DNA from 4 places in the Erwinia sp. V71 genome. Region 3 is predicted to be linked to each of the others. Evidence: predicted binding sites of a transcription regulator. Region 3 holds the regulator's gene; each other region holds the start of a gene.
What was found. The regulator LexA, encoded in region 3, represses DNA repair genes until DNA is damaged. The targets are predictions, from matches to a motif close to TNCTGTATGTACATACAGNA.

Region 1 (4,193 bases), on a different contig from region 3:
GCAGCGCAAACTGGTGCTGGTTCCACGTGAATCGCCGCTTAACGCCATTCACCTGGAAAATATGCTGGCTCTGACGCGTGCCGGCGCACTGATGCTGCCGCCGATGCCTGCCTTCTACAACCATCCCGCCACTACTGACGACATCATCAACCATACCGTCTCACGCATTCTCGACCAGTTCGGCCTGGATAACGATTTAACCCGACGCTGGAGCGGGCCACGCTCATCGTCACTCACGGCTTAAGGAGAGCCTGATGAAATATTATCCTGATTTAAGAAGTTATATTGCAGCCCTCGACGAGATGGGTGACATCATGCACGTTCATCGCGAAGTCGATGGCGATTTTGAACCCAGTGCCATCACCCGCCGCAGTTACGAAATCCAGTCTCCTGCCCCGCTGTTTCATAACGTCGCTGGCGTGGCGCCGGGTTTTCGCCTGTTCGGCGCGCCAGCCGCGCTTTGTTCACGCCCGGAGATGCCCTATGCGCGCGTGGCGATGTCGCTCGGTTTAGCACCTGCTTCCAGCGGCCCGGACATTGTGGAAGCACTGTCTGCCGCGCGTCTGAAACCCGGTATTCCTCCGGTACGTGTCAGTTCCGCAGATGCCGTTTGCCAGCAAAACATTCTGCAGGGTGATGATGCCAGCCTGGACCGTTTCCCGATCCCCTTTGCACACGATACTGATGGCGGTCGTTATGCTAACACCTGGGGTACACTGATTGTGAAAACACCGGACGGCCAATGGGTTAACTGGTCCATTGCACGGGTGATGAAGGTCGATGGCAAGCGCATGGTGGGGTTGATTGTGCCAAGCCAGCATATCGGCCAAATCTGGACACAATGGGTGGCTCGCGGCGAACCGATGCCTTATGCGCTGGTGCAGGGTCCGGCTCCCGCCATTTCCTGTGTTTCGGGTATTCCAATCCCGGCACAGGCTGATGAAGCCGATTATATCGGCACGCTGGCAGGAGAACCGGTGCCAGTAGTGAAAGCCGTGAGCATCGATCTGGATGTGCCGGCCACGGCCGAGATTGTGATTGAAGGTCATGTCTCGATCACCCGCGATTGCCAGGAAGGGCCGTACGGCGAATACGGTGGTTATCTGGGTGAAGGATCATCGGCGCAGCCCACCTTCCATGTCGAAACCATCACCCACCGCGATAACCCGATCTGGCCAATGTCCGTGACCGGGCGTCCGACGGATGAATCCCATACACTGTGGGCGATGGGTCTGGCGGCAGATGCGCTGACGTATCTGCGTCAGGCCGGACTGCCGGTGAAAACCACCTGGATTCCGGAAGACTCCACCGTGCACTGGTTACTGGTGGTGATGCCGCAAAACTGGCGTGAGCAGTTGCCAGAAATGAGCAGTGAACAGCTGGCAAAACGTATTGGTGAAGTGCTGTTTGACACGGATGCGATGGTGTTTATCCCGAAAGTGTATGTTGTGGATGATGATTTTGACCCAACGAATCTGCGTGAAGTGGTCTGGGCACTGTCAACCCGCGTACACCCGGTTGGGCGTCGTGTGGTGTTTGAAGATCAGCGCGTCATCCGTCTGCCGCAATGCTATAACGAAGAGGAGTATGTCGCGGGTAAAGGCGCGAAAGTGGTGTTCGACACGCTGCAAAGCAAACGCCATCTGCATGCGTCTTTCGGGCAGGGCTATCCGGAAGAGGTGCGGCAACGCGTGCTGGAAAACTGGTAAAAGCGCATATAAAAAAACCCCGATAAATCGGGGTTTTTTTGACATTAACTGGCGACAGACGCTAAGGGAAACCTTAGAACGGGATATCGTCATCAAAGTCCATTGGAGGTTCATTGCTGACTGGCGCGCTGTTCTGCTGTGGACGCGCTGGCGCACCGCCGCCGCTGAACTGGTTGCCGCCCTGTGGCTGCTGTGGCTGGCCCCAACCGTTGTTGTTGCCCTGACCACCCGCTGGTGCGCCGCCGCCCTGCGCACGACCGCCCAGCATCTGCATGGTGCCGCCGACGTTGACCACAACCTCAGTGGTGTATTTTTCTACGCCAGCCTGATCAGTCCATTTACGCGTCTGCAGTGCACCTTCGATATACACCTGAGAACCTTTACGCAGGTATTCACCCGCCACTTCAGCCAGCTTGCCGAACAGCACAACGCGGTGCCACTCGGTTTTCTCTTTGGTTTCGCCGGTCTGCTTGTCGCGCCAGCTCTCGGACGTCGCCAGCGTAATGTTGGCAACTGCCCCACCATTCGGCATATAACGGACTTCCGGATCCTGACCCAGATTTCCGACAAGAATCACTTTGTTAACGCCTCTGCTGGCCATGTTGGTGTCTCCGATGAGTATTCATTAAATTCTAAAAACTCAATAGTAACATGGCATCCGGTCAGTGCCTACTTTCGGATCGCCCTCGAAAAAAGTGTCATCGCGTTGCAACGTTGCAGCTGAATACTGGATATCCATTCAGGTTTTTTTGTGTCATAATTACGCGTTTAGTTCTGGCTGTGCCGCTCCTAGCCGTTCGGGAAGGCATGGTGAGGTCTGCCTTAATCCGGGAAATGTGTGCATGGATAAGATTGAAGTCCGGGGTGCCCGCACCCACAATTTGAAAAACATCAACCTGACCATCCCTCGCGACAAACTGATTGTTGTCACCGGCCTGTCAGGTTCCGGTAAATCCTCGCTGGCGTTCGATACGCTGTATGCCGAGGGGCAGCGCCGCTATGTGGAGTCGCTCTCCGCTTATGCGCGCCAGTTTCTCTCCCTGATGGAGAAGCCGGATGTCGATCATATCGAGGGCCTGTCGCCCGCGATTTCCATCGAACAGAAGTCCACCTCGCATAACCCACGCTCCACCGTGGGCACTATCACCGAAATCCACGATTATCTGCGTCTGCTGTTCGCCCGCGTCGGCGAGCCGCGCTGCCCGGATCACGATGTGCCGCTGGCAGCGCAAACCGTCAGCCAGATGGTGGATAACGTGCTGGCGCAGCCGGAAGGCACGCGTCTGATGCTGCTGGCGCCGGTGGTGAAAGAGCGTAAAGGCGAGCACACCAAGACACTGGAAAACCTGGCGTCGCAGGGCTATATCCGTGCGCGTATCGATGGTGAAGTGTGCGACCTCTCCGATCCGCCGAAGCTGGAACTGCAAAAGAAACACACCATTGAGGTGGTGATCGACCGCTTTAAGGTACGTGAAGACCTGGCGCAACGCCTGGCGGAATCGTTCGAAACTGCACTGGAACTCTCCGGCGGTACGGCGATTGTCGCTGATATGGATGACACCAGCGCCGAAGAGCTGCTGTTCTCCGCCAACTTTGCCTGCCCGATTTGTGGTTACAGCATGAGTGAGCTGGAACCGCGCCTGTTCTCGTTTAACAACCCGGCGGGTGCCTGCCCGACCTGTGACGGCCTCGGCGTGCAGCAATATTTCGACCCGGACCGCGTGGTGCAGAATCCGGAACTGTCGCTGGCAGGCGGTGCCATCCGTGGCTGGGATCGCCGCAACTTCTACTATTTCCAGATGCTGCGTTCGCTGGCGGAGCATCTCGACTTCGATATCGAAGCACCGTTTAATTCGCTGGATGAGTCTGCCCGTAAAGTGATTCTGTACGGTTCCGGCAAAGAGAATATCGAATTCAAATACATCAACGATCGCGGTGATACTTCGGTGCGTCGCCATCCGTTTGAAGGCGTGCTGCATAATATGGAGCGCCGCTATAAAGAGACTGAATCCGCCGCGGTACGCGAGGATCTGGCGAAATTTATCAGCAATCGCGCCTGCACCAGCTGTGAAGGTACGCGTCTGCGCCGCGAAGCACGTCATGTGTTTGTGGAAAACACCACCCTGCCAACCATCTCCGAGATGAGCATTGGTCACGCAATGGCGTTCTTCCAGAATATGAAACTTAGCGGCCAGCGGGCGAAAATCGCCGAAAAAGTGCTGAAAGAGATTGGCGACCGCCTGAAGTTCCTGGTGAATGTCGGCCTGAACTACCTGTCGATGTCACGTTCAGCGGAAACGCTGTCCGGTGGTGAAGCGCAGCGTATTCGTCTGGCCAGCCAGATCGGTGCTGGCCTGGTAGGCGTGATGTATGTGCTGGATGAGCCGTCCATCGGCCTGCACCAGCGCGATAACGAACGCCTGCTGGAAACGCTGATCCATCTGCGTAACCTTGGCAATACCGTGATTGTGGTCGAACACGATG
Region 2 (4,193 bases), on a different contig from region 3:
TGTTAATTGAAAAAGAGATGGCAAAATAAGCCGCACCTTTCCTGCTGTGGCAGGGAAGGTGATAAGTTGATTTCTGAGGTCACCACTATGTGCGAACTGCTCGGGATGAGCGCGAACGTCCCAACGGACATCTGCTTTAGCTTTACCGGCCTGGTACAGCGTGGCGGCGGCACCGGTCCGCATAAGGATGGCTGGGGGATTACCTTCTACGAAGGGAAAGGTTGCCGCACGTTTAAAGATCCGCAGCCGAGTTTTAACTCGCCGATTGCGCGTCTGGTGCAGGACTACCCGATCAAATCCCACTCGGTGGTGGCGCATATCCGCCAGGCGAACCGCGGTGAAGTATCACTGGAAAATACCCATCCGTTTACCCGCGAACTGTGGGGACGCAACTGGACCTATGCGCATAACGGACAGCTGAAAGGTTACCGCCAGCTGGAAACCGGGCAGTTTCGTCCGGTGGGGGAGACCGACAGTGAACAGGCCTTCTGCTGGCTGCTGCATCAGCTGAGCACCCGTTATCCGCGCACGCCCGGCAACTGGCCTGCGGTGTTCCGCTATATCGCTGAACTGGCGGCGCAGCTGCGCGAGAAAGGTGTGTTTAATATGCTGCTGTCGGACGGGCGTTATCTGATGGCGTTCTGCTCCACCAATCTGTTCTGGATCACGCGTCGTGCACCGTTTGGCACAGCCAAACTGCTTGATCAGGATGTGGAGATTGATTTTCAGCAGCAGACCACGCCAAACGACGTGGTCACGGTGATTGCCACTCAGCCGCTCACCGGCAATGAAACCTGGAACAAGATTGCTCCAGGCGAGTGGGCACTATTTTGTCTGGGTGAGCGCGAGAAATGATCCGCTCTGCGCCGCAGGTGGGGTGCCGGGCAGCGGATTGCTGTTCATCACATACTGGCCATTATTGACGCTGACAGCCGGTGGCTGGCGATGATCGACAAACCACTGATAGCCCGGCTGCAGCTGCTTCCAGAAACTCAGGTAGTAAGAGTTACGGTGGCGCTGCATATTGCTCTCCGTCATACGGAACGGATAGATGTTCAGATTAATTTCTGACTGACCATTGCGCAGCGCCGCATTCACGTAAGTAAAAATCTCATCCATATACGCGTTGGTCATGGCATAGCAGCCAATCGATACGCAGTCACCATGAATCATCAGATACTTACCGTCGTAGCCCTGCTGACGATCATATTCATTCGGGAAACCGATATTGATCGCGCGGTAGAAACGGCTGTCGGGTTTTAACTGGCGCTGGCTGATGGTGTAAAAACCTTCCGGGCTTTTGAAATCACCCTGACGTTTTTTCGGCCCCAGGCCGCCGGAGAAATTACAGATGCGATAGCTGTCCAGCAGACGATATTCGTTGCCGATTTTGCCATACAGCTCAAGTGTACGTTCTTCTTTGAAGATCTGGATATAGAGCGGTGTACCCAGTAATTGTTTCTTTAATTCTTTGCTTACCGGCGCCAGTGGCTGAACAGGTTCAGTGACACTAGCCAGACAAACGGCAGGCATAAAAATCATCGCAAACAACAGTGCGATTTTGCCCATTCTGCTTCCCTTGATATAGAGGGTGTTATTTTTCTGACGTATCAACCTTGCGATGGCGTTCACGTCGTCTGCTTGCATTATCGGAAAATTCCGCTATCGCAGCTGAACATTAGCATTGTTGATTTTTTTATCAAGATGCGCGTAACGATTATTGCTGATCATTTTGTAATTTAACTGTGTGCTTATCCAGTAAATCGGAGGGTCTATGCGTAAAATCATTCATGTCGATATGGACTGCTTCTTTGCCGCCGTCGAAATGCGCGATGATCCCCGTTTACGCGATATTCCCATTGCCATTGGTGGCAGCCAGAAACAGCGTGGTGTGATTAGCACGGCTAATTATCCGGCGCGCAAATATGGCGTGCGCAGCGCGATGTCGACCGCGATGGCGCTGAAACTCTGCCCGCAGCTGAAAGTCATCCCGGGACGTTTCGATGCCTACAAGGCCGCGTCGGCGCATATTCGTGAAATTTTCTCGCGTTATACCACGCTGGTGGAGCCGTTGTCGCTGGATGAAGCCTATCTGGATGTCACCGACAGCCCGCATTGCCAGGGATCTGCGACCTTAATGGCGCGTGAAATCCGTCAGTGCATTGCCGATGAACTGCAACTGACAGCCTCCGCCGGTATCGCACCGATTAAGTTTCTCGCCAAGATTGCTTCCGATCTGAATAAACCCAACGGCCAGTTTGTGATTACCCCTGAACAGATGCCTGATTTTTTGCTGACGCTGCCGCTGGTGAAAATTCCCGGTGTGGGTAAGGTGACCGGCAAAAAGCTGGAGGAGATGGGATTGCTGACCTGCGCGGATGTGCAAAACAGCGACCTGGCGATGTTGCTAAAACGCTTTGGCAAATTTGGTCGTGTGCTGTGGGAACGCAGCCACGGTATTGATAACCGTGACGTGATTACGGAACGCGAACGCAAGTCCCTCGGTGTGGAACGCACGTTGTCGGAAGATATCCATAGCTGGGAGGAGTGCCTGAAAATCCTCGACTGGCTGTACGACGAGCTGGAACGGCGCTTAACGGCGATTAAGCCGGACCGGCAGATTGCCCGTCAGGGTGTAAAACTGAAGTTCAATGATTTCCAGCTGACGACGCAGGAGCATGTCTGGCCGGTGCTGAATAAAGACGATTTAATCGAACTGGCAAAGAAAACCTGGGATGAGCGGCGCGGCGAACGCGGGGTGCGGCTGGTGGGATTGCATGTCAGCCTGCTGCATCCGCAACTGGAGCGGCAACTGGTACTGGGCTGGTAGTGACTGAATCCATTGTTGACTGCTGGCTTACTCAAACTACGGCAGTTCGGGTGGCAACCTGTTTACTCAACGCTGGATGTGTGCGGAATCTGGAAGCAACACATAAATTTTAATGCGCAGGGTGCCCGGTCAGAGAAGGAAAGCGTCCCGCGCCAGGGACGGCGCGGGCCGAGCTGTCATGGATGACAGATCTTGCGACTTTCCGGAGCTGACCGGGTTCCCTGCGCACTGCTCCGGGCTGAAAGCGATGCCCCTGAGCAGGTCACCGTACCAAAAGCGGCCCCTCTGAGCAGTGCACCGGACGAAAACCGGTTACTTCGCCGGAATCACACGCAGCAGTTCGGTCAGCAGTTTCCAGTACAGGCCAACGCTCTCAATATGCACCTGCTCATCCGGAGAGTGTGGACCGGTAATGGTTGGGCCGATAGAGACCATATCCATATCCGGATACGGTTTCTTAAACAGGCCACACTCCAGACCAGCGTGGATCACCTGGATATTTGGCGTACGGTTAAACAACTTTTCGTAGGTTTCGCGCACCAGCGCCATCACTGGCGAGCTGGCGTCTGGCTGCCAGCCCGGATAACCGCCTTTTGGTGCGGTTTTCGCACCGGCCAGTTCGCCGAGTGAGGTCAGCATTTCCACCACGTAATCTTTGCCGCTGTCGATCAGTGAACGGATCAGGCAGATGATTTCTGCTTCCTGCGCATTGATGGACACCACACCGACGTTTAGCGAGGTTTCCACCACGCCTTTCATTACATCGGAATTGCGGATAACACCGTTTGGTGTGCTGTTCAGCAGTGCGAGGAAACGGTCACGGCTGTTCGCGGTCAGCGCCTGGCTTTCACTCGCCAGCGGCTCCACCAGCACATTCACGTTCTTCTCTTTGACGCTCAGCTCGTTCTGCAGCGTTGCCAGATAACCGGCTGCGGCCGCTTTCAGCGCATCCACTTTATCGGCTGCCAGCGCCAGAGTGGCGAAAGCTTCACGCGGGATAGCGTTACGCAGCGTACCGCCAGTAAAATCCACCAGACGAATATCCAGCGCCTTCGCCTGTGCCGCGAGGAAACGCGCCAGCAGCTTGTTGGCATTGCCCAGGCCGACATGGATATCACAACCGGAGTGGCCGCCTTTCAGACCTTTCACTGTCAGCTTCAGCGTGGTGTAACCCGCAGGCAGCGCTTCACGTTCGACTGGCAGGGTAGTAATAAAGTCGATACCACCGGCACAACCCATATAGATCTCACCTTCCTCTTCGGAGTCGGTGTTGATCAGAATGTCGGCCTGCAGCCAGCCCGGTTGCAGGCCGAAGGCGCCGTCCATACCGGATTCTTCAGTCATGGTCAGCAGTACTTCCAGC
Region 3 (4,193 bases):
TTCACCGAAGTTAACATAGCCCTGACCGAGGTTGCGTAGCTTACGCAGCCCGCGCACCATCTGGGTAAAGCTTTCCTTCTCTTTGGTGGCGCCGCGCAGCTCTTTGGCATACGTCCCCACCTCCATCACGTGTTCGTAGCCGATATAGATCGGCACCAGCGTAATAGGGCGATTACCGCCGCGCAGCATGGCCTGAATGGTCATCGACAGGGTGCCGGTTTTCGGCTCCAGCAGACGCCCGGTACGCGAACGGCCACCTTCCACAAAGTATTCCACGGAGTAGCCGCGGCTAAACAGCTCACCGAGGTATTCGCGGAACACCGTGGCATAGAGTTTATTGCCTTTAAAGGTACGGCGAATAAAGAACGCACCAAGGCGGCGGAAAATCGGGCCGGCTGGCCAGAAGTTGAGGTTAATGCCTGCGGCGATATGCGGCGGCACCAGCCCCTGGTGATACAGCACGTAGGAGAGCAGCAGATAGTCCATGTGGCTGCGGTGGCAGGGCACATAGACGATTTCGTGGCCATCCTGCGCCAGCTGGCGTACGCGCTCGCCGCCGCTGACATTAATGCCCTGATACAGCTTGCTCCAGGTCCAGCCCATCACGCGGTCGGTCAGGCGGATTGCCTCATAAGAGAAATCAGCGGCAATCTCTTCCATCATTTCGATGGCATTTTGCTGCGCCTTATCCTGAGAGATTTTGCGCGTACGCGCTTCATCCTCTATCGCTTTCGCGATAGCCTTCGATTGCAGCAGACGTGAGAACAGCTCCTGACGAGCAGGCAGGCGTGGACCGACGGCAGCCAGGCGCTGACGGGAGAAGTGAATACGCGCCACGCGCGCCAGTTTCTGCGCGATGGTTTTGTCTGTACCGTGTTCGGTCGCCATACGGCGCAGCGACACTGTCGGCGAGAAGCGGACAAAGTTGTCTCGCCCTAACCACAGCACGGCAAAGAATTTCTCAATACCGTTCAGCACCCGCAGATGCGGCGTCTGTTCGCCCTGTACTTCACGCCCCGGCGCACGGCCAAACATCACGGAAACCGGCACCATCTGCACATCCAGATCAGGATTGCTGCGGTGCAGGTCCAGATAGTCGTGAAACAGCTTCACCGACTCCAGATTAGGCACGAAATAAGGGAACACGCGCGGGCCATCGTGGATAAACACATAGCGCGGCAACACCGTGCCATCGATTTCCAGCGGCTCCAGCGGGTCGGGCAGGTCATGTTTTAGACACTGCGCACGCAGGACCAGCAGATCCACCTTTGAATCATAAGGTAATACATACATAATGGGGCGCGAGCTATCCAGCCCCTGTTCGGCTACCGGATCGGCCGGAATAGCTTTACTCTTCACCAAAAGTGAGAGTGGTAAGTTCAGTAACTTATAGTAAAAATTACGCCAACCTGACATAGACAATATGAAGCCTCTTGTTAGCAAAGCGCGGCAAGCATACCAGAAAGCGCACGCAAGATCTGTTGTGTTGCATTTTGTGCGCCACCCAGACGTTGACGTTAAACATCTGAAAGGGTTCCCTCATTATGGCAAATAATGTCACCGGACTGACAAGAATCATTAAAGCAGCGGGTTATTCATGGCAGGGATTGTGCGCCGCATGGCGACATGAAGCTGCATTTCGCCAGGAGCTGGTGGCGGCGGTTATCGCGACGGCCATTGCCTGCTGGCTGGATGTTGACGCGGTGACGCGGGTGCTGCTGATTGGTTCAGTGGTGCTGGTGGTTATCGTTGAAGTGCTGAACAGCGCGCTGGAAGCGGTGGTGGATCGCATCGGCAGCGAGCATCATCCCCTGGCCGGGCGCGCCAAGGATATGGGGTCGGCTTCGGTGTTACTGAGCATTCTGCTGGCGCTGTTTGTCTGGCTGATGTTGCTGTGGCCGTAAGCCGTTTTTCCGCGAGGCGTGCCGCAAACTGAGGCTTTTTCGCTAAATTTGGGTTCCCAGCCTGCAAATACCTGTATATACTCACAGCGACTGTATAAACAACCAGGGGGCGGAATGAAAGCATTAACGGCAAGGCAGCAGCAGGTATACGATCTGATTCGTGATCATATTAATCAGACGGGTATGCCACCGACACGCGCCGAAATTGCTTCGCAATTAGGTTTCCGTTCCCCGAATGCGGCTGAAGAACACCTGAAAGCGCTGGCACGTAAAGGCGTGATTGAGATTGTTTCCGGCGCTTCACGCGGTATCCGCCTGATGCAGGAAGAAGAGACTGGCCTGCCGCTGATTGGCCGCGTTGCCGCCGGTGAGCCGCTGCTGGCGCAGGAACATATCGAAGGCCATTTCCAGGTGGATGCTGGTCTGTTCAAACCGAATGCTGATTTCCTGCTGCGTGTCAGCGGTATGTCGATGAAAGATATCGGCATTATGGATGGCGATTTGCTGGCGGTACACAAAACGCAGGATGTGCGTAATGGCCAGGTCGTCGTGGCGCGCATTGATGACGAAGTGACCGTCAAACGCCTGAAAAAGCAGGGCAATGTGGTGCATCTTCTGGCTGAAAATAGTGAGTTTGCGCCCATTGTTGTCGACCTGCGTCAGCAATCTCTGACGATTGAAGGTCTGGCCGTGGGTGTGATCCGCAACGGCAACTGGCTGTAATCTTTACCTCCCCGACGCCTGCGCGCACCTGGTTTTACCGTCGTGCGCGTAAGGTCGATTCGCGTTAACCCTCAGTCTGGTAAACATTCTGATGACGCTGTGGAAGCCTGTGCGATTCTTTACCGTTACTGATAAAAATCTCTGGCGCCTGGCGTTGCCGATGATCCTCTCCAATATTACCGTGCCACTGCTGGGTCTGGTGGATACGGCGGTCATTGGCCATCTCGACAGTCCGGTCTACCTCGGCGGAGTGGCAATTGGCAGCACTGCAACCAGTTTTCTGTTTATGCTGCTGCTGTTTCTGCGTATGAGCACCACCGGCTTAACCGCGCAGGCGTTTGGCGCGGGCGATAAAGCGGCGCTGGCGCGAGCCCTGATTCAGCCGCTCTGCATGGCGCTGGCGGCGGGCGGTCTGTTTGTCCTGCTGAAAGCACCACTCAGCGATCTGGCGCTCTCCGTGGTTGGGGGCAACCCTGAGGTATTACACCAGGCACATCTGTTTATGTCGGTTCGCTGGCTGAGTGCGCCAGCGATGCTGGCGAATCTGGTGATCCTTGGCTGGCTGCTGGGCGTGCAGTATGCACGTGCGCCCGTGATCCTGCTGGTCGTCGGCAACCTGGTCAATATTCTGCTCGATTTGTGGTTTGTGATGGGGCTGCACTGGGGCGTGCAGGGGGCTGCGGCGGCAACGGCGCTGGCGGAATATGTCACGCTGCTGATTGGCCTGATAATGGTGTGGCGGGTGCTGAAATTACGCGGTATCTCGCTGCCGCTGCTGCGCAATAGCTGGCGCGGTGACTTTCGTCGTTTGCTCAGGCTGAACCGCGACATTATGCTGCGTTCGCTGATGGTGCAGCTCTGCTTCGCTTCTCTGACGGTGTTTGGTGCCCGACTCGGCAGTGATGTCGTGGCGGTTAACGCCGTTTTGCTGATGTTTCTGACCTTTACCGCCTATGCGCTGGATGGCTTTGCCTATGCAGTGGAAGCGTATTCTGGTGAGGCCTGTGGCGCACGCGACAGCAGTAAGTTGCTGCGTGTGTGGCGTGCCTCCTGTCGTCAGGCAGGTCTGGTCGCGCTCGCTTTTGCTCTGCTCTATGCTGCCTGCGGCCCGTGGCTGGTGGCATTGTTAACCTCCTTACCGGAATTGCGTGAACTGGCCGATCGCTATTTGCTATGGCAGGTTATTCTGCCGCTGGCGGGTGTCTGGTGTTATCTGCTGGATGGCATGTTTATTGGTGCGACACGCGGCAGTGAAATGCGCAACGGCATGGCGGGTGCGGCGCTGGGGTATGCACTGACTTTGCTGACACTCCCCTGGCTGGGTAATCATGGCTTATGGCTCGCGGTGACGGTCTTTCTGATGCTGAGAGGACTTACACTGTGGCTGATCTGGCGTCGCCACTGGCGCCACGACAGCTGGTTCGCCACCTGAAATATTTCCTTACGGCTCAGTTTCCCCGCGTTTTCATTTGAATAATGACTTGATTTCAGGGTGTTAAGCCATCTTATTCCCGATGTGAACCGTTCTGATTAATGTCTCTCGCTATTTTTTTTCATTTTTTGTCT
Region 4 (4,193 bases), on a different contig from region 3:
GGAGCCACCGCACCGGACTGCGTTGTCTGCTCCCTCATCCCAGCCTTTCCCCGTTTTACGGGGGAAGGGGCTGTCAGATGCTGACAGTTTGCCCGCTGCCTTTATTCGTGCAGAGCCATCACCTGTTGCCTGAACTCAGGACGCAGCAATAAACAGCTCACGCACCTCATGCAGCCGGTCACGTATCGCAGCCGCCTCTTCGAACTCCAGGTTTTGCGCATGCTGCTGCATCTGTGCTTCCAGTTCGTGGATTTTCTTCTGCAGTGCCTGCGGCGTCATTGCCAGATAGTTGCTGTCAGCCTCTTCCACCACTTTCGGCGCTTTACCGCGTCCTCTGGTTTTCGCTTTACCCGACCCCTGACCAATCTGCAGAATATCGGCGATTTTCTTGTTCAGACCCTGCGGCACAATGCCGTGTTCTTCGTTGTACTTCGCCTGCTTCTCGCGGCGACGTTCGGTCTCTTCAATCGCTTTCGCCATCGACGGCGTTATGCGGTCGCCATACAGAATCGCTTTACCATTGATGTTACGCGCCGCACGGCCAATGGTCTGGATCAGTGAACGTTCGGAACGCAGGAAGCCCTCTTTATCGGCATCGAGAATCGCCACCAGCGACACTTCCGGCATATCCAGCCCCTCACGCAGCAGGTTGATGCCCACCAGCACATCAAACTCCCCGAGACGCAGATCGCGGATAATCTCCACACGCTCAACGGTATCGATATCCGAGTGCAGATAACGCACCCGCTCGCCATGCTCGTCAAGATACTCGGTGAGATCTTCCGCCATACGCTTGGTCAGCACGGTCACCAGCACACGCTCGTTGATAGCCACACGCTTGCGGATCTCGGAGAGCAAATCGTCCACCTGCGTCGCGACAGGACGCACTTCTACCAGCGGATCGAGCAGAGCGGTCGGACGCACCACCTGATCAACAATATCGCCGCCGGATTTCTCCAGCTCGTAGTTGCCCGGCGTCGCCGAAACATAGATCGTCTGCGGTGCCAGCGACTCAAACTCTTCAAACTTCATCGGGCGGTTATCCAGCGCCGACGGCAGACGGAAGCCATACTCCACCAGCGTTTCTTTACGCGCGCGGTCACCGCGGTACATCCCACCCAGTTGCGGAATGGTGACGTGGGATTCGTCCACCACCAGCAGGCCATCAGCAGGCAGGTAGTCAAACAGCGTCGGTGGCGGCTCGCCCGGCCCGCGCCCGGAGAGGTAACGCGAGTAGTTTTCAATCCCGGAGCAGTAGCCCAGTTCGTTCATCATTTCTAAATCAAACTGGGTGCGCTGCGTCAGGCGCTGCTCTTCCAGCAGCTTATTGTTTGCCAGCAGCACCTGACGGCGCTCTGCCAGCTCCACTTTGATCTCTTCCATCGCCTGCAGAATGCGCTCGCGCGGCGTCACATAGTGGGTTTTCGGATAAACGGTGAAGCGCTGAATCACTTCCAGCTGCTGACCCGTTAACGGGTCAAACAGCGACAGGCGCTCCACCTCTTCATCGAACAGCTCAACACGCAACGCGATTTCGTCCGATTCCGCCGGGAAGATATCGATCACTTCACCGCGCACGCGGAAGGTGCCACGCTGGAACGCCTGGTCATTGCGGGTATATTGCAGTTCCGCCAGACGACGCAAAATGGCGCGCTGATCGATAATCATGCCGCGCGTCAGGTGCAGCATCATTTTCAGGTAAAGATCCGGATCGCCCAGACCGTAGATTGCTGAAACTGAGGCGACCACCACTACATCGCGCCGTTCCAGCAGCGCTTTGGTGGCCGACAGACGCATCTGTTCAATATGTTCGTTAACCGAGGCGTCCTTTTCGATAAAGGTGTCGGAACTCGGCACATAGGCTTCCGGCTGGTAGTAGTCGTAGTAAGAGACGAAATACTCCACCGCATTGTCGGGGAAAAACTCTTTCATTTCGCCGTACAACTGGGCGGCCAGCGTCTTGTTTGGCGCCAGCACCATGGTTGGCCGGTTCAGATTGGCAATCACGTTGGCGATGGTAAAGGTTTTGCCCGATCCAGTGACCCCAAGCAGTGTCTGATGGGCAAGACCATCTTCCAGCCCCTCTTCCAGACGGCGAATCGCCTCTGGCTGATCGCCGGACGGTTTAAATGCGGAGTTAAGTTTAAATACTTTGCTCATTGACGGACTACCTGAAGAAGAAGATCGCGCGAACCGGAGTGTAATTCTACTCGCCCTGGCTAATTTTTCCAGCACAAAAGACTGGATATAATTACAGCCATTTTGCCTAATGCTTCGCCAGAAAGCAAAGCGGAACTTTTACTCGCCATTATTGGGCAAATGCCTGTCACGCGTTGCGCAAGGTTATCCCCAGAAGGGTTGGTTCTTTAACATTTGTCAAGCACACTGTCGCGAAACCGTCATCTAAAAAAAGCCGGAAAAGCCTCAGGCTTGCTTTTCGATAACATGTTGATTTGATATCAGTTGTTTCCAGGGGCTGGATTCGCACCAGTTAGAGCGCAAGCCGCGTCCGCTCTCGTCTGTAGCAGGTTTTCAGAATCTAATGCACATGGTTATCCACAGGAATAGTGGATAACTGATGACAGCGCCCGAAACATCAGCTGTGTATAAATATCCCTTGCCCCTTCTTAACGGGGCAAAATATTTTTTTTTCGCTTTTTTTCAGCTTTGCTTAGCGCCAGCAGAAGTAAGAGATGCACAACTTTGTCTGAGATTCCAGTACCTTTTACCATTACCTTGTGTGATTACTGCTGGTGCGAAAATGTCACGTCAGCGACACTTTGCACCACCCTACAGGCAGGTCAGGCACTGCAACAGTGCAGCCACTCTGTTTCCCCTACGCAATTGTTTAGCGTCTCTCATCATTGATAGCGTGTTACATCGACCCTTCGCGTAAAAAAACCACCGCTGCACCATTTCTGGCCTGTTAATTGCAACACCTCAGTACCACCTCGCGCTTTCGGCAGACCAGAACAATAAGTACGCAGCGGAGGCCAAACGTTGTACGCCATTTTATGACGGTTCGTTACAGGCCAGGGACGACGGCACCATCGCAATATTGTCTGGAAGGAGAGTGTCAGATGTTAAGTTTACGGGCAGTAAATCAGTTTTATGGTCAGAACCATATTTTATGGGACGTTGACCTCGATCTGCCGCCGGGCACCTGCACCGGCGTGCTGGGTCGCCCTGGCATGGGCAAAACCACACTGGTCAATTGCATTATGGGCAATGTACCGGTTAACAGCGGCAGCATGACCTGGCAGGAAGCGGGCTCGCCGCCGCAAAACCTGCTGCTGCAGCCGATGGAAACCCGGGTACGTATGGGGATCGGTTATGTCCCGCAGGGGCGGCAAATCTTCTCGCAGCTGAGTGTCGAAGATAACCTGCTGATCGCTCTGCTGGCGGGGCAGGATGACCGCCACCGTGCCATCCCGCAGATGGTTTATGATCTGTTTCCGGTACTGTGGTCCTCACGCCACCAGCGCAGCGGCGAACTGCCCTCCCACCAGCAGCAACAGCTGGCGCTGGCGCGCGCACTGGTGCTGCAACCCAAGCTGCTGATCCTTGATGAGCCGATTGAGGGCATGTCACCATGGCTGGAAGAGGAGATGGGTAATCTGATTCACCGCCTGAACCACGATTTCGGCCTGACGATTCTGCTGCTGGAGCAGCGTCTGTCGTTTATTCGTCGGGTAGCGGATTACTTCCTGCTGCTGCATTGCGGGCGCAATGTGGCGCAGGGCAAAGTGGCGCAGCTGGATGACAGCATGGTGAATATGTGGCTGGCGGTGCCCTGAACGCGCGGGACGGAGAACATCGTCCCGCGCACCAGGTTACTCAGGCAGACGCAGATAACCGCCCAGCTGGTCAAATGACGCGCTGTCGGTAAGATACGGAATTTCGCCGAGGAATGGCGCCTCCAGCAGCCGTTGCAGGATTGTCAGGTACTCCTGATGACGTCTGCCCGGCGGTTGTATATCGCTGGCAATCCAGCCCGCAAAAGGCAGCCCTGCGGCGGAAATCGCCTGCGCGGTCAGCAGCGCATGGTTGATACAGCCGAGACGCATCCCCACCACCAGAATCACCGGCAACTGTTCCGTTACCACCCAGTCGGCATAGCTGTGCTGCTCAGAGAGCGGCGTAAACCAGCCTCCGGCCCCTTCGGTTAACACCCAGTCTGCCTGCGCGCTGAG

Region 1: uvrA (excinuclease ABC subunit UvrA) is a predicted target of LexA. The motif match lies at 2,435-2,454, and genes of this name have one in related genera.
Region 2: dinB (DNA polymerase IV) is a predicted target of LexA. The motif match lies at 1,742-1,761, and genes of this name have one in related genera.
Region 4: uvrB (excinuclease ABC subunit UvrB) is a predicted target of LexA. The motif match lies at 2,240-2,259, and genes of this name have one in related genera.

Annotation. Positions count from the first base shown of each region.
Region 1 covers NZ_CBFFRK010000139.1:4,142-8,334, forward strand. Annotated here, with positions in the region: gene ACSZO1_RS19625 (non-oxidative hydroxyarylic acid decarboxylases subunit B) at 1-244, shown strand, start outside; gene ACSZO1_RS19630 (UbiD family decarboxylase) at 255-1,709, shown strand; gene ssb1 (single-stranded DNA-binding protein SSB1) at 1,783-2,310, opposite strand; gene uvrA (excinuclease ABC subunit UvrA) at 2,552-4,193, shown strand, end outside.
Region 2 covers NZ_CBFFRK010000008.1:39,896-44,088, reverse strand. Annotated here, with positions in the region: gene lpcA (D-sedoheptulose 7-phosphate isomerase) at 1-29, shown strand, start outside; gene ACSZO1_RS03205 (class II glutamine amidotransferase) at 88-855, shown strand; gene dpaA (peptidoglycan meso-diaminopimelic acid protein amidase) at 826-1,569, opposite strand; gene dinB (DNA polymerase IV) at 1,775-2,830, shown strand; gene pepD (beta-Ala-His dipeptidase) at 3,143-4,193, opposite strand, start outside.
Region 3 covers NZ_CBFFRK010000089.1:1,286-5,478, reverse strand. Annotated here, with positions in the region: gene plsB (glycerol-3-phosphate 1-O-acyltransferase PlsB) at 1-1,416, opposite strand, end outside; gene ACSZO1_RS16300 (diacylglycerol kinase) at 1,545-1,904, shown strand; gene lexA (transcriptional repressor LexA) at 2,019-2,627, shown strand; gene dinF (MATE family efflux transporter DinF) at 2,719-4,059, shown strand.
Region 4 covers NZ_CBFFRK010000001.1:77,627-81,819, forward strand. Annotated here, with positions in the region: gene uvrB (excinuclease ABC subunit UvrB) at 136-2,160, opposite strand; gene ACSZO1_RS00385 (ATP-binding cassette domain-containing protein) at 3,081-3,797, shown strand; gene bioD (dethiobiotin synthase) at 3,834-4,193, opposite strand, start outside.